2 regions of the Streptomyces qianjiangensis genome follow, and region 2 is predicted to be linked to the other one. Evidence: riboswitches for the same ligand, from Rfam matches in the RefSeq annotation. Region 2 holds a riboswitch; the other holds the start of a gene.
What was found. Region 2 has a riboswitch for glycine ahead of gcvT (glycine cleavage system aminomethyltransferase GcvT). Riboswitches for the same ligand answer to the same signal wherever they lie in the genome.
Positions count from the first base shown of each region.

Region 1: it holds a riboswitch for glycine, as region 2 does, so the genes downstream of both, gcvP (aminomethyl-transferring glycine dehydrogenase) here and gcvT (glycine cleavage system aminomethyltransferase GcvT) in region 2, are expected to answer to the same signal.

Region 1 is NZ_CP106798.1:1,470,087-1,481,655, forward strand. Features, by position in the region: gene N8I87_RS06670 (ABC transporter permease) at 1-739, shown strand, start outside; gene N8I87_RS06675 (hypothetical protein) at 763-909, shown strand; gene N8I87_RS06680 (ABC transporter ATP-binding protein) at 906-1,997, shown strand; gene N8I87_RS06685 (TOBE domain-containing protein) at 2,026-2,445, shown strand; gene gcvP (aminomethyl-transferring glycine dehydrogenase) at 2,528-5,413, opposite strand; glycine riboswitch at 5,590-5,685, opposite strand; gene N8I87_RS06695 (PRC-barrel domain-containing protein) at 5,800-6,171, shown strand; gene N8I87_RS06700 (DNA polymerase IV) at 6,282-7,757, opposite strand; gene N8I87_RS06705 (MerR family transcriptional regulator) at 7,842-8,525, opposite strand; gene N8I87_RS06710 (bifunctional nuclease family protein) at 8,785-9,258, opposite strand; gene ftsR (transcriptional regulator FtsR) at 9,345-10,082, opposite strand; gene N8I87_RS06720 (zinc-ribbon and FHA domain-containing protein) at 10,100-10,990, opposite strand; gene N8I87_RS06725 (DUF881 domain-containing protein) at 11,121-11,569, opposite strand, start outside.
Region 2 is NZ_CP106798.1:6,103,399-6,114,967, forward strand. Features, by position in the region: gene N8I87_RS28285 (L-serine ammonia-lyase) at 1-637, opposite strand, end outside; gene glyA (serine hydroxymethyltransferase) at 737-1,999, opposite strand; gene gcvH (glycine cleavage system protein GcvH) at 2,014-2,391, opposite strand; gene gcvT (glycine cleavage system aminomethyltransferase GcvT) at 2,514-3,671, opposite strand; glycine riboswitch at 3,745-3,859, opposite strand; glycine riboswitch at 3,860-3,956, opposite strand; gene N8I87_RS28305 (ATP-binding protein) at 4,133-4,801, shown strand; gene N8I87_RS28310 (enhanced serine sensitivity protein SseB) at 4,868-5,659, shown strand; gene N8I87_RS28315 (enhanced serine sensitivity protein SseB C-terminal domain-containing protein) at 5,799-6,551, shown strand; gene N8I87_RS28320 (ABC transporter permease) at 6,877-7,884, shown strand; gene N8I87_RS28325 (ABC transporter substrate-binding protein) at 7,954-9,753, shown strand; gene N8I87_RS28330 (ABC transporter permease) at 9,896-10,894, shown strand; gene N8I87_RS28335 (ABC transporter ATP-binding protein) at 10,891-11,569, shown strand, end outside.

The DNA of each region.
Region 1 (11,569 bases), 4.6 Mb from region 2:
GGCCCTGGCGTTCCTGCTGCTCCCCCTCGTCGCCCTGCTCGTCCGGGCCCCCTGGAGCAGCATTCCGGACCAGCTCACCAGCCCCGAGGTGTGGCAGGCGCTCCAGCTCTCCCTGATCAGCGCAACCGCGGCAACCGCGGTGAGCCTGATCCTGGGCGTGCCGCTGGCCTGGCTGCTGGCCCGCACGGAGTTCCCGGGACGTGGCTTCGTACGGGCCCTGGTGACCCTGCCCCTGGTCCTCCCCCCGGTGGTGGGCGGTGTGGCCCTGCTCCTCGGGCTCGGTCGCAACGGCATCGTCGGCCAGTGGCTGGACTCCTGGTTCGGGATCACGCTGCCGTTCACCACGGCGGGGGTCGTGGTCGCGGAGGCCTTCGTCGCGATGCCGTTCCTCGTGATCAGCGTCGAGGGCACGCTGCGCGCCGCCGACCCGCGCTTCGAGGAGGCGGCCACCACCCTGGGTGCCTCCCGCTTCACCGCGTTCCGCCGCGTCACCCTGCCCCTGATCGCCCCCGGCATCGCCGCGGGCTCCGTCCTGGCCTGGGCACGCGCGCTCGGTGAGTTCGGCGCCACCATCACCTTCGCGGGCAACTTCCCCGGCCGCACCCAGACCATGCCGCTGGCCGTCTACCTCGCCCTGCAGAACGACCCGGAGGCGGCCATCGCCCTCAGCCTGGTGCTGCTGACCGTGTCGATCGCGGTCCTGGCGGGACTGCGCGACCGCTGGCTGACGACGTCGTGATCCACACAGACCGCCGTACGATCGTGTCCGAACGCACCACCACGGCCGCAAGCGGCACCAGTACGGCTCCCACCGGCCCCAGCCCCCGTACGAACACGTCCGACGCCGCGCCGCGCCGCACCCGACGGACGGCCGTCAATCCGCTCGACCCCTGGATGTGCGCCCCATGACCGACATCGACGACACCGCCGCCGGCCTCGTCACCGAAGGCGTCCGCGGTGACGGGCTCGACGCACGGCTCGTCGTCGACCGGGGTTCCTTCCGCCTCGACGTGACGCTGGCCGCCGCCCCGGGCGACGTGGTCGCGCTGCTGGGTCCGAACGGCGCCGGCAAGACCACGGCCCTGCGGGCGCTCGCCGGTCTCGTCCGGCTCACGGGCGGGCATCTGCGGCTGGACGGCACCTCGCTGGACCGTACGCCCCCGGAGTCCCGTCCGGTCGGCGTCGTCTTCCAGGACTATCTGCTCTTCCCCCATCTGTCGGCCCTGGACAACGTGGCCTTCGGCCCGCGCTGCCAGGGCGCGACCAAGGCCGAGGCCCGCGCGCAGGCCGCCGCCTGGCTCAAGCGCATGGGCCTGGCCGAGCACGCCGGTGCCAAGCCCCGCCGCCTCTCCGGCGGCCAGGCACAGCGCGTCGCCCTGGCCCGCGCCCTGGCCACCCACCCCCGGCTGCTGCTCCTGGACGAGCCGCTCGCCGCCCTCGACGCCCGCACCCGCCTGGAGGTGCGCGCCCAACTCCGCCGCCATCTGGCCGACTTCGAGGCGGTCGCCGTTCTGGTGACCCACGATCCGCTGGACGCGATGGTGCTCGCCGACCGGCTCGTCGTGATCGAGCACGGCCGTGTGGTTCAGGAGGGCTCCCCCGCCGACATCGCCCGCCGTCCGCGCACGGACTACATCGCGCAGCTGGTCGGTCTGAACCTCTACAAGGGCACCGCCGACGGCCACACGGTCCGCCTGGACGCCGGTCCCGCCATCACGACCACGGAGGACCTCACCGGATCGGTCTTCGTGGCGTTCCCGCCCGGTGCCGTCACCCTCTACCGGGACCGCCCCACCGGATCCAGCGCCCGCAACCTGTGGCGCTGCGAGGTCGCCGGTCTGGAGACCCACGGCGACCAGATCCGCGCCGACCTCACCGGCGACCTCCCGCTCGCCGCCGACCTCACCACGGTCGCCGCCACCGAACTCGACCTCCACCCGGGCGCAGCGGTCTGGGCAACGATCAAGGCGACGCAGACCCACGCATACCCGGCATAAGCCACCGGGAGCCCTACGGTGGGTGCCCATGACACTGAGCATCCGCAATCAACTCCCGGGCACCGTCACCGCCATCACCCCCGGCGAGGCCATGGCCACTGTGGGGATCCGTCTCGCCGGCGGCCAGGCACTCACCGCGGCGATCACCCTGGAGGCCGTGCACGAACTCGGCCTCGCCCCGGGCTCCGCCGTACGGGCCCTGGTGAAGTCGACCGAGGTCGCCCTCGCCACCCGCCCGGTCGAGGGAGTGTCGATCCGCAACCAGCTCGCGGGCACGGTCACCGACATCGCCACCGGCAGCGCGATGGCCTCGGTCAAGCTGTCCTTCGACGGCGGTGCCCTGACCGCCGCGGTCACCAGGGACGCCGTCGCCGACCTCGCCCTGACGGCCGGGTCCCCCGTCGTCGCACTGATCAAGGCGACCGAGGTGTCCGTGGCCACCGCGTGACCCACGAAGGGACCGCGTGACATGCGTGAGGGCTCCCGTCCCGGCCGGGACGGGAGCCCTCACGCATGCACTCTCGGGCCGGTCAGCCCTCGTACGCGTCCATCGGCGGGCACGAGCAGACCAGGTTCCGGTCGCCGAAGGCCTGGTCGATACGGCGCACCGGCGGCCAGTACTTGTCGGCGGCCGAGACACCGGCCGGGAAGACGGCCTCCTCGCGGCTGTAGGCGTGCGCCCACTCCCCACCCAGCGCGGCCGCCGTGTGCGGCGCGTTGCCCAGCGGGTTGTCCTCGGCCGGCCACTCGCCCGAGCCGACCTTCTCGATCTCCGCGCGGATCGCGATCATCGCATCGCAGAACCGGTCCAGCTCGGCCAGGTCCTCGGACTCGGTCGGTTCGATCATCAGCGTGCCGGCCACCGGGAACGACATCGTCGGCGCGTGGAAGCCGTAGTCGATCAGCCGCTTGGCGATGTCGTCGACGCTCACGCCGGTCGCCTTGGTCAGCGGGCGCAGGTCGATGATGCACTCGTGCGCGACCAGGCCGCCGGGGCCGGTGTAGAGCACCGGGTAGTGCGGCTCCAGACGCTTGGCGACGTAGTTGGCGCTCAGCACGGCCACCTGCGTGGCCCGCTTGAGCCCCTCGCCGCCCATGAGCCGGACGTAGGCCCACGAGATCGGCAGGATGCCGGCGGAGCCCCACGGGGCCGCCGAGACCGGCCCGACACCCGTCTCCGGACCTGCCGCGGGCTGCATCGGGTGGTTCGGCAGGTACGGCGCCAGGTGCGCCCGTACGCCCACGGGACCAACGCCGGGACCACCGCCGCCGTGCGGGATGCAGAAGGTCTTGTGCAGGTTGAGGTGGGAGACGTCGCCGCCGAAGTGGCCGGGCTTGGCCAGGCCGACCAGGGCGTTGAGGTTGGCGCCGTCCACGTAGACCTGGCCGCCCGCCTCGTGCACCTGGGCGCAGATGTCGGCGACGTGCTCCTCGAACACACCGTGGGTGGACGGGTACGTGATCATGAGCACGGCCAGCTCCTCGCGGTGCTGCTCGATCTTGGCCCGCAGGTCCTCGACGTCGATCTCGCCGTCCTCGGCGGTCTTCACGACGACGACCTTCATCCCGGCCATCACGGCGCTTGCGGCGTTGGTGCCGTGCGCGGAGGACGGGATCAGACAGATGGTGCGCTGCTCGTCGCCGTTGGCGCGGTGGTAGCCACGGACCGCCAGCAGACCGGCCAGCTCGCCCTGGGAGCCGGCGTTGGGCTGCAGGGAGACCTTGTCGTAGCCGGTGACCTCGGCGAGGCGCTCCTCCAGCTCACGGATGAGCGTGAGGAACCCCTCGGCCTGCTCGGCCGGCACGAAGGGGTGCAGCTGACCGAACTCGGGCCAGGTGACCGGCTCCATCTCGGTGGTCGCGTTCAGCTTCATGGTGCAGGAGCCGAGCGGGATCATGCCGCGGTCGAGCGCGTAGTCGCGGTCGGCCAGCTTGCGCAGGTAGCGCAGCATCGCCGTCTCGGAGCGGTGCTCGTGGAAGACCGGGTGGGTGAGGTAGGCGTCGGAGCGCAGCAGCGCGCCCGGCAGGGCCTGTGCCGTCGCCGCGTCCAGCGCCTCGATGTCACCCTCGATGCCGAACGCCGACCACACGGCGGCCAGCTGGGCGCGGTTGGTGGTCTCGTCGCAGGCGATGGAGACGTGGTCGGCGTCGGCCCGGTGGAGGTTGACGCCGTTGTCCCGGGCGGCGGCGACGATCTCGTCGGCGCGGCCGGTGACCTTGACGGTCAGCGTGTCGAAGTAGGCGCCGTGGACGATCTCGACGCCGCCGGCCTTGAGGCCCTCGGCGAGGATCGTGGCGTAGCGGTGGGTGCGGCGCGCGATGGTCTTGAGGCCTTCCGGCCCGTGGTAGACGGCGTACATGCCCGCCATCACCGCCAGCAGCACCTGCGCGGTGCAGATGTTGCTGGTCGCCTTCTCGCGGCGGATGTGCTGCTCGCGGGTCTGCAGGGCGAGCCGGTAGGCCTTGTGGCCGTCGGCGTCGACGGAGACGCCGACGAGGCGCCCGGGCAGGCTGCGCGCGAACTTCTCGTGCACGGCCATGTAGCCCGCGTGCGGTCCGCCGAAGCCCATCGGCACGCCGAAGCGCTGGGTCGTGCCGACGGCGATGTCCGCGCCGAGCTCGCCCGGCGAGACCAGCAGGGTCAGGGCGAGCAGATCGGCGGCGACGGTGACGAGCGCGCCGAGCTCGTGCGCCTGGTCGACGATCGGCTTGATGTCCCGTACGGCACCGGAGGCGCCCGGGTACTGGACGAGCACGCCGTTGATCTCGCGCTCGGCGATCTCGGCCGGGATACCGCCGCTGAGGTCGGCGACCACGACCTCGACGCCGGCCGGCTCGGCGCGGGTCTCGATCACGGCGACGGTCTGCGGCAGCGCGTCCGCGTCGACCAGGAACAGGCCCTTCTTGTTCTTGCCCATGCGCCGGGACAGTGCCATCGCCTCGGCGGCGGCCGTGCCCTCGTCGAGGAGGGACGCGCCCGAGGTCGGCAGGCCGGTGAGGTCGGCGACCATGGTCTGGAAGTTCAGCAGGGCCTCGAGGCGCCCCTGGGAGATCTCCGGCTGGTAGGGCGTGTAGGCCGTGTACCAGGCGGGGTTCTCCATGACGTTGCGCAGGATGACGGGCGGGGTGAAGGTCCCGTAGTACCCGAGTCCGATCATCGAGCCGAGCACCTGGTTGCGGTCGGCGAGCGAGCGCAGCTCGGCGAGCACCTCGGCCTCGGTCCGGGCGCCCGGCAGATCGAGCGCGTCGGCGTTCTTGATCACATCCGGCACCGCGGTGGCGGTGAGCTCGTCGAGCGAGCCGTAACCGACGTGCGCGAGCATCTTGGCCCGCGCCTCCTGGTCGGGCCCGATGTGGCGCTGTTCGAAGGGGATGCCCTGTTCGAGCTCGGTGAGCGGAATGCGCTGGGCGGTCATTGCGGAGGCCTCCTGGTCTGACGCGACCTTCGAGGGGCACCCCGGCACGGGCACCCCGACGGCCTCCCCCTCTGTCATCTCAACCTGAGAGCTTCACCGGGTCGCCCGAAGGGCACCGGTTTTCACCGTCGGTGAGAGCGGAAGCCGTCGACACCCGCCCTGCTTTCCAGAGTGACCTCGTCCGTGCGGTACGTGAGCCTGAGAGATTCCGGGGAGGATTTGCTCCTTCGGCGCCTCCGATGGTGTCCGGAGGACTCTCCCGCACGGGGTCAGCAGCCGTTTGCAAGACTACCAGCGAGGTCAACGCCCGGGCCTTCGAGTGGCCGCCTCCTTGATTGTGCTCTTTTGTAGTGCTTACGGATGAGTTGCGACCAAGTGGAGGGCCCGTGCAGACCGACATCGATCCGCGCAACCTGATCGGCCGCAAGGCGTTCGACCGCAATGGCACCAAGATCGGCACGATCGACGAGGTGTACCTCGACGACGCGACCGGCATGCCGGAGTGGGCGGCCATACGCACCGGTCTGTTCTCGCGGGACGCGTTCGTCCCGCTGGAGCCCAGTGAACTGGTCGAGGGCACCCTCCACGTCCCGTTCGACCGAGCCCTCATCAAGGACGCGCCCGACTTCGGTGTGGGCCGCCATCTCTCCCCGGAGCAGGAGCTCCAGCTCTACCACCACTACGGCCTGGACGTGGCCCCACCGCCCCGACTCCCCGACCACGACTTCGGCAACCTGGCAGGCACGGACGAGGCCTGAGGCCGAACGGGTGGGGTGACCGAGGAAACAGCAGGGCGGGCCGGAGCAGCCTCCATGCCTTCCGCGCCCGTCTCACACGCCGGCAACCCATCCGGGTCCCGGCGACCGCCTCACGGCGGCGTGGTCGCGGCCCGAGGCTCCCCCACGCTCCGCTCCGGCCCGCCGCGAGCCACCCCTGATCCGCCCTCGGCCACGTCGCCCCCACCCTCCCCGACCCGGGCTCGCCCGGAGCCCCGCTCGGCGTCTCCCTCCCCCGCTCCCAGGACCAACGGCAACGGATCCGCCGGCTCCAGGTTCCCGTCGTCGGCCCGGAACGTCCGCACCCGCCCGGGCTCCGAGTGCGGCGTCTCGAAGCGCACGGTGACCCGGCCCAGTCCGCTGCCCTGCACCCAGCCGTGTCCGTACTCGGTGTGCCGCACGTCATGACCGGGCGACCAGTGCCGCTCGGCAGGGGCCGGGATGTCCTGCTCCGGCTCGGCCACGCTCTCCTCCGGCACCACGTCGGCCCGCTCGCCCGCCGCCTGCGCGAAGAGGTCCTCCTGTGTGTAGTCGGCGAGTCCGGAGACGCCCACGCCGAGCAGCCGTACACCGCCCGTCGTGTCCACCGAGTCGAGGAGCCGCGCGGCGGCCTCCCGCACCACCGCCGGATCGTCCGTGGGCCCACGGAGCGTCTCGGACCGGGTGAGCGTGGAGAAGTCGTACCGCCGCACCTTCAGCACGATGGTCCGGCCCGACAGCCCGGCCCCGCGCAGCCGCCGTACGCACCGCTCGGCGAGCCGCTGCACCTCAAGACCCACTCTGAGCCGGTCGTGGATGTCCACGTCGTACGTGTCCTCGACCGAGACCGACTTGGTCTCCCGCTCGGCCACCACGGGCCGCTCGTCGTGCGCCAGCGCCATGGCGTACAGCCCGTGCCCATGAGCCTTGCCCAGCAGCCGTACGAGCTCGTCCTCGCCCGCCTCGGCGATCTCGTCCACCGTGGTGATCCCGGCTCTTCGCAGATGGTCGCCCGTCGCCGGGCCGACCCCTGGCAGCGTCCGCACCGACATCGGGCCCAGCAGCGCCCGCTCGGTCCCCGGTTCGATCAGCACCAGCCCGTCCGGCTTGGCCTGCTCGGAGGCGATCTTGGCGAGCATCTTCGACGCCGCGAGCCCCACCGACCCGGTGAGCCCCGTGACGGCCCGTATGTCCCCGCGCAGCTTGGCCCCGGCCAGCCGTGCGGACTCCTCGTCCCAGGCCGCTCCCCCGGCCTCCAGATCGACGAACGCCTCGTCCAGGCTCAGCGGCTCCACCAGGGGGGACAGCTCGCGCAGCAGCCCCATCACCTGCTCGCTGACCGTCCGGTACAGGCTGAAGCGCGGCACGAGATACGCCGCGTTCGGAGCCAGCCGACGCGCCTGGGCCATGGGCATCGCCGAGTGGACCCCGAAGACCCGCGCCTCGTACGACGCCGTGGCGACCACTCCGCGAGGTCCGAGCCCGCCCACGACGACGGCCTTCCCGCGCAGGCTCGGCTTGGATGCCTGCTCCACCGAGGCGAAGAAGGCATCCATGTCGAGATGCAGGATCGTGGGCGCGTTTCTCACAACTCCGATGCTGCACCACGCCACTGACAACGCCCCGGAAAGGAACGGGACGGGGCGCGGTCGGCCGCGCCCGGGGACCTCTCCTCAGACGGCCCGGTTGCGCCGCCGCGCGAGCTCGTCGGCGGGGTTGTGCCCCACAAGGGTCTCGCCCGTGTCGATGCGTTCACCGTGCAGCTGGGAGAGCGCGCTTTCCACGTCCCGCCACACCACGCCCACCGCGATGCCGAAGATGCCCTGACCGCCCTGGAGCAGGGCGTGCACCTCGTCCGGCGAGGTGCACTCGTAGACCGTGGCACCGTCGCTCATCAGCGTCATGCGCCCCAGGTCGCGGAAACCGCGTTCTCTGAGGTGCACGACGGCGGTACGGATGTTCTGCAGCGAGACCCCGGTGTCCAGGAACCGCTTGACGATCTTCAGGACGACGACGTCCCGGAAGCTGTACAGACGCTGCGTGCCCGACCCGTACGCGGGCCGCACGCTCGGCTCGACCAGACCCGTGCGGGCCCAGTAGTCGAGCTGCCGGTAGGTGATGCCGGCGGCCGCGCAGGCCGTCGGACCGCGGTAGCCGATCTCCTCGGACGCCATGGGCCCCGCCCCTTTGCTGTTCGGCACGGCCGAGGGCCGCTGGGGGACGTGGCCGACCGCGCCGCCGGGATGGGCGTACCCCCTGCTCGAACGCAGCTGAGAGCTTGAGGGAGGGTACGGACCGCTCTCCCCGAACCCGCGTCCGGGGGCACCCCCAGCCGTACCGTCGCCGCTGCTTCTCACGCCGACCTCCGTCCTTGACCTGCCTTCTCGACGGTAGGCAGTCACCAGGGGTGCGTCAACGATCGCCACACTCGGCACGCCGAGTGATAATCACCCTAGGAGTGGTTTCCCGTGCCCCACCGCGGGGAAAGGCTAGCCGAATGCTCTCGCGGGGGTCCGTAGGACGCTCTCAATGGCCGGTGGCATTTGCCGGCATCCCGCCCGTAACAGGGCGCCGACCGGCCGGTCACGGACCGCGTCCGCAGGATCGGCCGCCCCCTCACTGGCTGCTGGTGCCGAAGTCCTCGGGTGAGATCTGGTCGAGGAACTCGCGGAACTTCTCGACCTCGTCCTCCTGCTCGTCCGGGATCGCGATGCCCGCGTCGTCGAGCACCGTGTCGCTGCCGTAGATCGGCGTTCCGGTACGCAGGGCCAGCGCTATGGCATCGGAGGGGCGGGCACTCACCTCGACCCCGCTGGCGAAGACCAGCTCCGCGTAGAAGACGCCTTCACGCAGGTCGGTGATGCGTACTTCCGTGAGCTCCTGGCCGACGGCCTCGAGCACGTCCTTGAACAGGTCGTGGGTCAGCGGTCGCGCGGGGGCCATGCCCTGCTGGGCGAAGGCGATCGCCGTCGCCTCCCCCGGCCCGATCCAGATGGGGAGGTACCTGTCGCCTCCCACTTCGCGCAGGAGCACGATCGGTTGGTTGGAGGGCATTTCGACCCGGACACCTACGACATCGAGCTCGTTCACACAGCAACCCTAGGCCGTGCTCGGGACGTTTGGGTAGTCGGGCCGGGAACGGGTGGCCGATACGGCCTGTCGAACGCCGCCGCCGCTCACGGCAGACGCACCCCGAGAGCGGTCTTCACCAGGGCCGCGTGCAGCCGCACGGTGAGCACCGCCAGCTCCTTCGTACGCGCTTCGGCGTGGGCCCTGGTCTGCGGGTTGCGGTGCCGCTTCAAAGGGGCCACCACCTGGTCCACCAGGCCCGCCTCGCGGTCCGCGGCGGCCTTCATCACCCGCAGGTGGCGCGGCTCGATCCCGTGCCGGCCCAGCTCGGCGACGAGCGAGGCCACGGTGACCGCCTCCGCGTCGTACACACCGCCCTCGAGCGGAGCGATGAGCCCGTAGGACTCCCACTCCTCGAGGGCGCTCTCGTCGATCTTCGCGGCCTCCAGCAGCTCGGCCCGGCCGATCCTGGCCGCCGTGGGCGTGTCGCACGGCTCCAGGACGGTCTCGCCGTCCCGCTGACGCCCCACGACGGGCAGCTGCACGGCCTCGCCACGCTCCATGGCGTCCAGGTGCTCCCGGATCACCTTGAGCGGCAGATAGTGGTCCCGCTGCATCCTCAGGACGTGGCCCAGACGCTCGACGTCACCGGCGCTGAACTTGCGGTACCCCGACGGCGTCCGCTGCGGCTCGATGAGCCCCTCCGACTCCAGGAAGCGGATCTTGGAGATGGTGACTTCGGGGAACTCGCCGCGCAGCACGTTCAGCACCGTGCCGATGCTCATCAGCCCACTGTCCGCGGCGGCGGCACCGTGCCCGGCACCGCCGCTCGGTGTTTGAAGCATGGACCTTCCCTGACGGGTCAGACGCCCTGCCGGCTCGAGTAGAAGACCAGCCGGTACTTGCCGATCTGCACCTCGTCACCGTTCGACAGGGCGACCTGGTCGATCCGCTCGCGGTTGACGTACGTGCCGTTGAGACTGCCCACATCGGCCACCGTGAACGAGCCGTCCGGCGAGCGCCGGAACTCCACGTGGCGGCGCGAGACCGTCACGTCGTCCAGGAAGATGTCGCTCTGCGGGTGACGCCCGGCCGTGGTCAGCTCGCCGTCCAGCAGGAAGCGGCTGCCGGAGTTCGGCCCGCGACGCACCACCAGCAGCGCCGAGCCCATGGGCAGTGCGTCCACGGCCGCCTGCGCCTCGGGAGAGAGCGCCGGCATCTGCGTCTGACCGGTGGCCTCGGCGTCGTAGGCCTCGAGACCGGAGATGGAGATCGTGGACGTCGTCTCGGACGCACGCTCCGGCGCCACGCCGGGACGCAGTGGGGCACCACAGTTGGAACAGAACCGGGCGTTCTCCGCGTTCCGGTTACCGCACCTCGTACACACCAGGACCGACATGGACGGATCCTCCTGCCGCGGCTGCCCCGCGGGGGCATTGGACGCATACGGGTCGGGGGCAAACCCTCCACCCGTACTTGAGGTTGACGGTTGCCCGAAACCTATGCCGCCGGACTGGGCAGGGTCAACAGACGGCGCGCCCTGGCCGCCGGAAATGTCACCGCCCGGACCAGGGACCTGGTCACGGAACAGTGGGCGCTGGCCCTCTGCGTCAGGCTGTGCGCGATGACGAGCGGTCGCGTTGTCGCTGCCCTCTCGCGCGCTCTTGCCGAACAACTTCGCAAACAACTTCACGGGCGATTCCCCTTGACCGAAACAGACCCGCCCGTGGGGCAGGACGAACCCTGATTGCATACACCGGTCGACCCGGACACCTTCACAACGTCCGTATCCACCAGACAGTTTCCACCACGCGCCACCTCTTCGGTGCGCCGACCCCCCGCAACCTCATGCCCCTGCCGGACGGCCCCCATGCACCACCGGTTCACTGGGAGGACGACCGAGCGTAGTCAGGCCGCTTCGCCGCCCGCAAGGCGTCAACCACGATCTTGGTCGACCGCTCGACGGTCACGACGGCCTGCTCCTTCTCGAGGGTCTGCACCACGCCTCCGGGGATGTTGAGCGCCGGTTCGAGGTCCTGCGGCTTGCCGATGACCTTGAAACGATAGGGGGCGTTGATCTTGTTCCCGTCGACGCTCACGCTCTTGCCGGAGTCCGTCAGATAGGTGTTGGCGACGACCCGCACGCCGTTCACCTCGATCGCCTCCGCACCGGCCGCGCGCAGCTCCTGGATCGCGTCGAGCAGCATGTCCGCCTGGACCGTCCCCTTCGCGTCGTCGATCGTGATCGTGATGCCGGGGCCCTGCGCGGCCACCGTGCCAGCCAGAATGCCGAGTTGCTTCTCCTTCTCGGCGGTCTGCTTGCGGGCCTCGG
Region 2 (11,569 bases):
GGCCCTCGTGGATCTCCTCCTCGGTGCGCCAGGCCCGCTCGTTCTCCAGCATCAGCGCGGAGATCGACAGACCCGTCTCCTTCGTCAGGCGCAGCAGCTCGTCGCCCGTGCGGAAGGGGTACTTCAGGACCGTGTCGTCGAGCTTGATCCGGTCGGCGCCGACCGCTTCCTCGTCGACGACGAAGCCGCCGCCCACCGAGTAGTACGTCTTCGAGAGCAGCTCCGTGCCCTCGGCGTCGTACGCCCACAGGGTCATGCCGTTCGCGTGGTACGGCAGCGCCTTGCGGCGGTGCAGCTTCAGGTCGTCGTCGAAGGAGAACGCGATCTCGTGCTCGCCGAGGAGACGGATCCGGCCGCCCGATTTGATCTCCGCGACCCGCTCGTCCGCCGTCTCCACGTTCACCGTCCGCGGGGACTCGCCCTCCAGGCCCAGCAGCACCGCCTTGGGCGTGCCGTGGCCGTGGCCCGTGGCGCCGAGGGAGCCGTACAGCTCGGAGCGTATGGAGGCGACCGACTCCAGCACACCCTCATTGCGCAGTCGGCGGGCGAACATGCGGGCCGCGCGCATCGGTCCCACCGTGTGGGAGCTGGACGGGCCTATGCCGATCGAGAACAGGTCGAAGACCGAGATGGCCACGGTGACTCCTCAGTACGGGGGTGGTGCGAAGGGGTGGGGCACCGCGCCCACGGAAGAAACGTGCGCTTCCAGTGTGCGCGGTGCCCGCGCCGGGGTGAACTACTTGGAGAGCCCCGGGTACAGCGGGTGCTTGTCGGCCAGGGCCTTGACCCGGGCCTTGAGGGCCTCCGCGTCGTAGGACGGCTTCAGCGCCTGCGCGATCACATCCGCGACCTCGGCGAAGTCCTCGGCCGCGAAGCCGCGGGTCGCCAGGGCCGGCGTACCGATCCGCAGACCGGAGGTCACCATGGGCGGACGCGGGTCGTTCGGGACCGCGTTCCGGTTGACCGTGATGCCGACCTCGTGGAGGCGGTCCTCGGCCTGCTGGCCGTCCAGCTCGGACTCGCGCAGGTCGACCAGGATCAGGTGCACATCGGTGCCGCCGGTCAGGACGTTCACCCCGGCCTCGCGGGCGTCGGCCGCGGTGAGCCGCTCGGCGAGGATCCGCGCGCCCTCGACCGTACGGCGCTGGCGCTCCTTGAAGTCCTCCGAGGCGGCGACCTTGAAGGAGACCGCCTTGGCCGCGATCACGTGCTCCAGGGGACCGCCCTGGAAGCCCGGGAAGACGGAGGAGTTCAGCTTCTTCGCGAAGTCCTTCTTCGCGAGGATGATGCCGCCACGCGGGCCGCCCAGCGTCTTGTGGGTGGTGGAGGTGACGACATCGGCGTACTCGACCGGGTTCGGGTGCAGACCCGCCGCGACCAGACCGGCGAAGTGCGCCATGTCGACCCACAGATACGCCTCGACCTCGTCGGCGATCCGGCGGAACTCGGTGAAGTCCAGCTGCCGCGGGTACGCCGACCAGCCCGCGATGATCACCTTCGGACGGTGCTCCTTGGCGAGCCGCTCGACCTCGGCCATGTCGACCAGGCCGGCCTCGTCCACGTGGTAGGCGACCACATTGAACTGCTTGCCGGAGAAGTTCAGCCGCATCCCGTGGGTCAGGTGGCCGCCGTGGGCCAGGTCCAGACCGAGGATGGTGTCGCCGGGCTGGGCCAGCGCGAAGAGCGCGGCCTGGTTGGCCGAGGCGCCCGAGTGCGGCTGCACATTGGCGTACTCGGCGCCGAACAGTTCCTTGACCCGGTCGATGGCGATCTGCTCGGCGACGTCGACGTGCTCGCAGCCGCCGTAGTAGCGGCGGCCCGGGTAGCCCTCGGCGTACTTGTTGGTGAGGACCGAGCCTTGGGCCTCCATGACCGCGGCCGGAGCGAAGTTCTCCGAGGCGATCATCTCGAGGGTGGACTGCTGGCGCAGCAGCTCGGCGTCGACCGCGGCGGCCACGTCCGGGTCGAGCTCGTGCAGGGGCGTGTTCAGGACGGACATACGTCTACGACTCCTCAGCCGGCGGTGTGGGCGGCGTACTCGTCGGCGGAGAGCAGGTCGGCCGGCTCGTCCGCGACGCGCACCTTGAACAGCCAGCCGCCCTCGAAGGGGGCCGAGTTCACCAGGGAGGGGTCGTTGACGACGTCCTCGTTGATCTCGGTGACCTCACCCGTGACCGGCGAGTACAGGTCGGAGACCGACTTCGTGGACTCCAGCTCGCCGCAGGACTCGCCCGCGGTGACCGTGGAGCCGACCTCGGGGAGCTGGGCGTAGACGACATCGCCGAGCGCGTTGGCCGCGAACTCGGTGATGCCGACCGTCGAGACGCCGTCCTCGGCGCCCGACAGCCACTCGTGCTCCTTGCTGTAGCGCAGCTGCTGGGGGTTGCTCATGGCCTGAATTCTCCTGTACGCGGGGATGTGCTGATGACTGGGGGAGTACTGAAACCGCAGGTGAGCAGGGTGATGTGCCCGGCATCACAAACGGGCGGGGTGAGGGCCCCGGTGATCAGTCTCTACTTATGGCGCTTGTAGAAGGGCAGTGCCACGACCTCGTACGGTTCATGGCTGCCGCGGATGTCCACGCCGACGCCCGCCGTACCGGGCGCCGAGTGCGCCGCGTCGACGTAGGCCATCGCGACGGGCTTGCCCAGCGTCGGGGAGGGGGCACCCGAGGTGACCTCGCCGATCACCGCGCCGCCGGCGACGACCGCGTACCCCGCACGGGGGACCCGACGCCCCTCGGCGACCAGGCCGACCAGGACGCGCGGCGGGTTCTGCTCGGCGCGGGCGGCGGCCTCGGTGAGGGCCTCGCGCCCCACGAAGTCGCCCTCCTTCTCGAACTTCACCACCCGGCCGAGTCCGGCGTCGAAGGGAGTGAGGGAGGCCGTCAGCTCGTGCCCGTACAGCGGCATGCCCGCCTCCAGGCGGAGCGTGTCACGGCAGGACAGGCCACAGGGGACCAGACCGACGCCCTCGCCGGCCTTGGTCAGCGCCTGCCACAGCTCGACGGCGTGCTCCGGCTTCACGAACAGCTCGAAGCCGTCCTCGCCGGTGTAGCCGGTGCGGGCGATCAGCGCGGGGACACCGGCGACGGTGCCGGGCAGGCCCGCGTAGTACTTCAGGCCGTCCAGGTCGGCGATGGGGGCACCTCCCTGCACGAGCGGAGTCGAGTGCTTGGGGGAGAGGGACTTCAGGATGCCGGGGGACTCGGGGCCCTGGACGGCGATCAGGGCGTACGCGTCGCGGTCGTCGCGAACCTCGGCGTCGAAGCCGGACGAACGTTCCAGCAGCGCGTCCAGGACCACCTGAGCGTTGGAGGCGTTGGCCACGACCATGTACTCGGTCTCGGCCAGCCGGTAGACGATCAGGTCGTCCAGGATGCCGCCGTCGGCCTGGCAGATCATGGTGTAGCGGGCACGGCCCACCCCGACGGAGCCGATGTTGCCGACGAGCGCGAAGTTCAGGAACTTCGCCGCCTCCGCGCCGGTCACCGTGATCTCGCCCATGTGCGAGAGGTCGAAGAGGCCGGCCTTCGTGCGCACGGCGATGTGCTCGTCGCGCTCCGAGCCGTAACGCAGCGGCATGTCCCAGCCGGCGAAGTCGGTCATGGTCGCACCGAGCGAGCGATGCAGCGCATCGAGCGCGGTATGACGGAGTTCGGTACTGCTCATCGGTCGGTCGTCTCCCAAGGCGATGGGGTCCCCCGCGCGAGCCGAATTCGAGCGTGGGGGAGGGCGAGGTCGTTCCTCCCCATCTGTCATCGGAACCTGAGAGGTTCGCCATGACCACCCCTGTCGGGACGACCAGGACTTGCACCTTGGGTGGGGCCACCTCACGGCGGCCCGCTTTTCAGATGTGCCTCGCCCGCGCGGTAACGGTGCCTGAGAGATTCAAGGGAGGGACTTGCTCCTTCGGCGCCCCGGCAGTGTTGCCGAGGACTCTCCCGCGCGGATTCAAACGGCCGGTATGCAGTTGGCGGCCACATCATTGCACGCCTCGCCCGCGTGCGGCAGGTCGGCTTCTGTAACCGGGCTGTGGCAGTACGCGCACGAAAACGCGAGACACCAGGCATTACCTTCTCTTTACACTCGACGGGCAGGCGGTCTCCGAGCCCAAGGGGAGGACGATCACGGTGAACAGGACCACGGCGTACGCCACGACCACGGGCATGGCACTGCCGAAGCGGCCCGCGGCCCAGGCCCGTGGACGCTGCGACGAGCACCCGGCACCGGTCGTCCGCGATCTGCGCGACCGTGCGGGGCACAGCCCGCACGGCCTGCTCTTCGGCCCCCGCGACCTGGTCGTGATCACCGGCCTGCCGGGCAGCGGCAAGTCCACCCTGATGCGGCGCGCGGTCCGCGGCGCGCGCATCGACTCCCAGGACACCCGCGACCGCTGGGACGCCCGCATGCCCCGCCTCCTGCCGTACGCGCTCTACCGCCCCCTGGTCCGCCTCGCTCATTACGCAGGGCTGCGCCGCGCCCTGCGCTCCGGCGAGGGGGTCGTCGTGCACGACTGCGGCGCCCAGACCTGGGTGCGCGACTGGCTGGCCCGCGAGGCCCGCCGCCGCGGCGGCACCCTGCACCTGCTGCTGCTCGACGTCACCCCGGGCACCGCGCTGGAGGGCCAGCGCGAGCGCGGCCGCGGCGTCTCCCGCTACGCCTTCCTGCGCCACCGCGGGGCCGCCGCCCGCCTCCTGCGCACGGTGGAACGGGGCGAGCTGCCCCCGGGCTGCGGCTCGGCGGTGCTGCTGGACCGGGCGGCGGCGGACGTCCTGCACCGGATCGGCTTCGCGGGGTGAAACCGGGTCACCGGAACCCGCTAGCCTTTCGAGCCATACCAGTGGTTCCCAGCAGGCGGTAGGCAGATGGACTTCCCGGCGGACTTCCCCACGGACTTCCCGGCACAGGCGCACCCCCATCCGCACGGCGGATGGCCCGGCAACGAGCTGGAGGAGGTGCTGTCGGCGTCCCTCGGCGTGCCGTCGGCCGGCGCCCGGATCGTCGAGGTCCTGAGCCGCGCCTTCGTATGGATTCCGCTGCCCAACGGCGGCGGCCCGGACAGCGGTCCCCTCGATCTGCCCACGCTGGAGATAGAGGGCCAGGTGTACGTCCCGGTGTTCAGCTCCGAGGAGCAGTTCCGCCAGGTCGTCGGCTCCCACATGTCGTACACCATCGCGCCCGCCGTGGAGTTCGCCCGCGGTCTGCCCCCGCAGGTCGGCCTCGCCGTCAACCCGGACGGCGTGGTCGGCGTCCCGCTCCCGCCGGCCGCGGTCGCCGAGCTGTGCCGGGCCGGGCGCACCGCACTCGACGGACCCTCGACCGGCGGCCGCGTCCGCCTCTTCGAACCCGACTGGCAGGACGACCCGGTCGACTTCCTCACCGCGGCCTCGGCGGAGTTCGCCGCGGCGGGCGTGGTCGCCACGGCCCGCCGCTGCCTGGCCGCGATCGAGACCGCGGACCCGGTGATGTTCGTGGGCGTCGAACTGTCCCAGTGGGAGGGCGACCTGCGAGCCCTCCCCCTGGAAGCCCTGGGCAAGGCCCTGGGAAAGGTCCCGGTGCGCTGGCCGGTCAACCTCGTACTGCTCGACGTGGCGGAGGACCCGGTGGGCCACTGGATGAGGGCGAACGTCCGCCCCTTCTATCAGCACGGCCACTGAAGCGCGCTTCCCCGACGCGCACCGGGTCTCGAGCCATTGGGCGCTTAAGCTGTTTCCATACGCGGGGCAACTTCTCGAAGAGGCGGTAAACCAGGTGAGCGCGAGCGGCAGCGGCACCGCGACCGGACAGGTCGAGCACATGCTGCGGCAAGTCACGCCCGGGCGTTACGACGCCTACGAGGCGCTGCTGCGCGCACTCGCGACCCCGTCCTCCGGCCAGGTGTGGATGCTCCTGTGGCACGGCCAGGGCGGCTCACCGGACGCCCAGTACGGAAACATGGAGGTCGACGGGTACGGCTACGCCCCCTGCGTCACCTCCGCCCAGGAGCTGTCGGCCAGCGGCTGGAACAGATCGTACGAGGTCGTCGACGGCCTCGACGTGGCCCGCACGCTCTACCCCGACCAGTACGGCCTCTGGCTGAACCCGCACGCGCCCGGCGGCGGCGTGGGCATCCCCTGGCTCGACCTGCGCCGCATCGCCACGGGCCTGGACCGCCAGCCCGCGGGCCCGCTGCGGCTGACCGAACCGGCCATCGAGATCCCCCAGTTCTACGCCCTGCTCGCGCAGAACGCCCACCGCACCCCCGCGGTCCGCTCGCTGCGCCGGGCCTGGGTGCAGCCGGCGCTGGGGGCGCCGTACCTGGCCATCGGCCTGGACGTGTACGACACCTCCCCGCCCGCGGTCGACTCGGTGCGGGCGATGATGCAGCAGTCCGTCGGCGCGGTACCGGACGGGCTGCCGGTGTCGACGGTGGCGATGACGGACGAGTACGACCCGGTCGTGATGTGGATGCGAGCGGGCGCCCGCCCGTTCTACGACCGCGAGGCACACGCGGCTCCCGCCGCAGGCGGGGGCTACTGGGCCCAGCTGCCACAGAGCGGAGCGTACTGAGCCCCGCGGCCAACTTCAGCATGTATGTCCGGGTTTGTCGCTTTGGAGAGATCTTCGCGCGTAGATTTGGGTGAATTTTCGGCTTTTGTTCATCCATAGGCGGTTTGGCGGTGTCCGCCCCCCGCAACTTCCCGTCCGCATAACGGGTAACCACAGCCTGCATCACGGTTGCGCATCCATTCACTGTCAAGTCTGGCAACTGATCGGCGAAGCGTTGAAGACTCCCACTTCAAGGGGTTCGCCCCTGTGTACGACGGACTGAATGAGGCCGCTACCAGCGGCAAGTGCGGGCCGGCTACCGCCGGTTGAGAGGGGTCCCTGCCAGATGACGGCACCATTGCACGAGCCGACTGCGGAAGCGGCCCCGAGCGCGGCCGAAGAAGCGGCGGCTGCCGCTGTCGGTGAAAAGGCCGTACAGGGACGTTCCCTGGGCCGGATCGCCTGGGAGCGCCTCAAGCGGGACAAACTCGCCCTCACGGGTGGCGTGGTCGTGCTTGCCCTCATCGCGCTCGCCCTGCTCGCGCCGGTGATCACCAACCTGCTCGGGCAGGACCCGGACGCCTACCACGAGGGCCTGATCGACCCGCTGTTCGGCACCCCGAAGGGGTCGCTGGGCGGCATCAGCGGAGACCATCTGCTGGGTGTCGAGCCGGTCAACGGCCGCGACATCTTCGCCCGCATCCTCTACGGTGCTCAGGTCTCGCTCCTGGTCGGCTTCCTGTCCGCCATGGTCGCCGTCGTTCTCGGCACCGTGCTGGGCATCCTGGCCGGCTTCTTCGGCGGCTGGGTGGACTCCCTCATCAGCCGCGTCATGGACGGTCTGCTGGCCTTCCCGCAGCTCCTGTTCACCATCGCCCTGGTCTCCGTCATGCCGAACGACATGCTCGGCCTGACCGGCTCCAGCGTGCGGGTGTTCGTGATGATCCTGGTCATCGGGTTCTTCGGCTGGCCGTACATCGGGCGCGTGGTGCGAGGACAGACCCTCTCGCTGCGTGAGCGCGAGTACGTCGAGGCCGCCCGGTCGCTGGGCGCCGGCCGCTTCTACATCCTCTTCAAGGAACTGCTGCCCAACCTCGTCGCGCCCATCGTCGTGTACACGACGATGATGATCCCGACCAACATCCTCACCGAGGCGGCACTCAGCTTCCTTGGCGTAGGCGTCAAGCCGCCTACCGCCTCCTGGGGGCAGATGCTCTCGAGCGCGATCGACTACTACGAGTCGGACCCCATGTACATGGTGGTTCCGGGCGTGGCGATCTTCGTGACCGTTCTTGCCTTCAACCTCTTCGGCGACGGCGTGCGGGACGCGCTGGACCCGAAGGGCTCCCGCTGAACCGCCTTACCCCAAGCGTCCCGTGGCACTGCCACGGGGTCTCTCATCAAATCCGGAGGATCCGAGATCGTGACTACCCAACGCACCTCAGGGCGGCGGAAGCAGGCGTTGGCCGCTGCTGTCGCGGTCGCCGCGCTGATGACCACGGCAGCGTGCGGCGGCGGCAACAGCGATGACGGCGACAAGGGCTCGAAGACGGGCGCAGCCGGTTTCGACGCGGCCAACAACAAGGTTGCCCAGGCCGACCTCGCCAAGAAGGGCGGCACGCTGCGGTTCGGTGGTGCCCAGGACGCCGACTCGTGGGACACCACGCGTGGCTACTACGGCTTCATGTGGAACTTCGCGCGCTACTACAGCCGTCAGCTCGTCACGAACAAGACCGAGCCCGGCAAGGACGGCGCCACGCTGACCCCGGACCTCGCCACCGGTCTCGCCAAGGTCACCGACAAGGGCAAGACCTACACGTACACCCTGCGTGACGGCGTCACCTGGGAAGACGGCAAGCCGATCACGTCCAAGGACATCAAGTACGGCATCGAGCGCGTGTGGGCGCAGGACGTGCTGTCCGGTGGTCCGGTGTACCTGAAGGACGTCCTCGACCCCAAGGGCGCGTACAAGGGCCCGTACAAGGACTCCGCCAAGGACAAGCTGGGTCTGAAGGCGATCGACACGCCGGACGACAAGACCATCGTCTTCCACCTCCCGAAGGCCAACTCGGACTTCGAGGAGATGCTGGCCCTGGTCTCGGCGTCCCCGGTCCGCCAGGACATGGACACCAAGTCCAAGTACGGTCTGCACCCGTTCTCCTCCGGCCCGTACAAGTTCGCCTCGTACAGCCCGGGCAAGGACCTCACCCTGGTCCGCAACGACAAGTGGAGCCAGGCCTCGGACCCGATCCGCAAGGCCTACCCGGACAAGATCACCGTCCAGTTCTTCTCGGACGCCAACCAGCTGGACCAGCGTCTGATCAACGGTGACCTGGACCTGGACATCAACCAGACCGGCATGTCGCCGCAGGGCCGCACGACCGCCCTGAAGGAGCACAAGGCCAACCTGGACAACCCGGTCTCCGGCTACATCCGCTACGCGGTCTTCCCGCAGAGCGTGAAGCCGTTCGACAACATCGAGTGCCGCAAGGCCGTCATCCTGGGCGCCGACCACGTGTCGCTGCAGACCGCCCGTGGTGGCCCGATCGCCGGTGGCGACATCGGCACCAACATGCTCCCGCCGTCCGTCGCGGGCGCCGAGGGCCAGAAGTACGACCCGTACAAGCTGGCCGGCGCCAACAAGAGCGGCAACGAGGCCGACGCCAAGGCCGCGCTGAAGGCCTGCGGCAAGCCGAACGGCTTCAAGACCACCATCGCCGTCCGCAACAACAAGCCGGTCGAGGTGGCCACCGCCCAGTCCCTGCAGGCGTCGCTGAAGAAGATCGGCATCACCGCCGAGATCGACCAGTACGACGGTTCGCAGACCACCGGCATCATCGGCAGCCCCGCCAACGTGAAGAAGAAGAACTACGGCATCATCATCATGGGCTGGGGTCCGGACTTCCCGTCCGTCCAGGGCTTCGGTCTGCCGCTGTGGGACAGCAAGTACATCCTGGACAGCGGTAACTCCAACTACGCGCTGATCAAGGACAAGACGATCGACGGCCTGTTCGACCAGTACACCACCACGCTGGACGACGCGGGCAAGACCAAGATCTCCACGGAGATCAACCACAAGGTCATGGAGGGCGCGTACTACCTGCCCTTCGTCTTCGAGAAGTTCATCAACTGGCGCGGGGACAACCTGGCGAACGTGTACACCACCGACGGCTACAGCGGTACGTACGACTTCGTCAACCTCGGCCTGAAGTCAGCGAAGTAAACCCGGCACACCCGCCGAACGGCACGAAAGGCAGGTGAAGGCCGGCGACGTGTGATCGCGGGCCACCTGGGGGTACCTCCCACGCCCATAAGGCAGTGGGGGAGACCGTAGGTGGCCCGCGGTCCGCGGCGGGCCGAGAGCTGTGCTCGCTTACCTCATCAGGCGGCTGTTCGCCGCCGCAGTGATGCTCGTGGTCATCGTCATGGTGGTCTTCGGCATCTTCTTCCTCATCCCCAAGTGGGCAGGGGTGGACATCGCCTCGAGCTTCGTGGGCAAGCAGGCCGACCCGGCCGCCGTCGAAGCCGTGCGCGTGAAGCTGGGACTCGGCGACCCGATCTACACCCAGGTCTGGCACTTCTTCAAGGGCATCTTCGCGGGCCGCACCTACGCGGCCGGCGGTGACGTCACCCACTGTGCCGCGCCGTGCTTCGGCTACTCCTTCCGCAGCGAGCAGGCCGTCTGGCCGGTGCTGACCGACCGCTTCCCGGTGACCCTGGGTCTCGCGCTCGGTGCCGCCGTGCTGTGGCTGGTCTTCGGTATCGCGGCGGGTGTGCTCTCCGCGCTCAAGCGGGGCAGCCTCTGGGACCGCGGCGCGATGCTCGTGGCGCTGTCGGGTGTCTCGCTCCCCATCTACTTCACCGGCATGCTCTCCCTGGCGATCTTCGCCTTCGGTCTGAAGTGGCTCGACGCGAAGTACGTGCCCCTCGACCAGAGCCTCGGCGGCTGGTTCGGCGGCATGATCCTCCCCTGGATCACCCTCGCCTTCCTCTACGCGGCGATGTACGCCCGGATCACGCGCGCCACCATGATGGAGATCCTCGGCGAGGACTACATCCGCACGGCGCGGGCGAAGGGCCTCAAGGAGCAGGTCGTCATCGGCAAGCACGCGATGCGCTCCACGATGACGCCGATCCTGACCATGCTCGGCATGGACCTCGGCGCCCTCATCGGCGGTGCCATCCTGACGGAGTCGACGTTCAGTCTGCCCGGTCTGGGCCAGGCGGTGCTCAACGCCATCAAGAACCAGGACCTGCCCATCATCCTGGGCGTCACCCTGATCACTTCTCTCGCGGTGCTCATCGCCAACCTCCTGGTGGACATCCTGTACGCCGTGATCGACCCCCGCGTGAGGCTGTCATGACCGAACTCAGCAAGACCGGAGCCGCCGTGGGCGAGCCCACCTCCGCGCACACCCCGACCGCCTTCCTCGAAGTGCGCGACCTGAAGGTGCACTTCCCGACCGACGACGGCCTGGTCAAGTCCGTGGACGGGCTCAACTTCACGCTGGAGAAGGGCAAGACCCTCGGCATCGTGGGCGAGTCCGGCTCCGGCAAGTCGGTGACCTCGCTCGGCATCATGGGCCTGCACACCGCCGGCCAGTACGGCAAGCGCAAGGCGCGGATATCCGGAGAGATCTGGCTGGACGGCACCGAGCTGCTGTCCGCGGACCCCGACCACGTACGCAAGCTGCGCGGCCGCGAGATGGCGATGATCTTCCAGGATCCGCTGTCGGCCCTGCACCCGTACTACACGATCGGCCAGCAGATCGTGGAGGCGTACCGGACCCACCACAAGGTCGACAAGAAGACCGCGCGCAGGCGAGCGGTCGAGATGCTCGACCGGGTGGGCATTCCGCAGCCCGACAAGCGCGTCGACAACTACCCGCACGAGTTCTCCGGCGGTATGCGTCAGCGCGCGATGATCGCGATGTCGCTGGTCAACAACCCCGAGCTGCTCATCGCGGACGAGCCGACGACCGCCCTGGACGTGACCGTCCAGGCGCAGATCCTCGACCTGATCCGTGATCTGCAGAAGG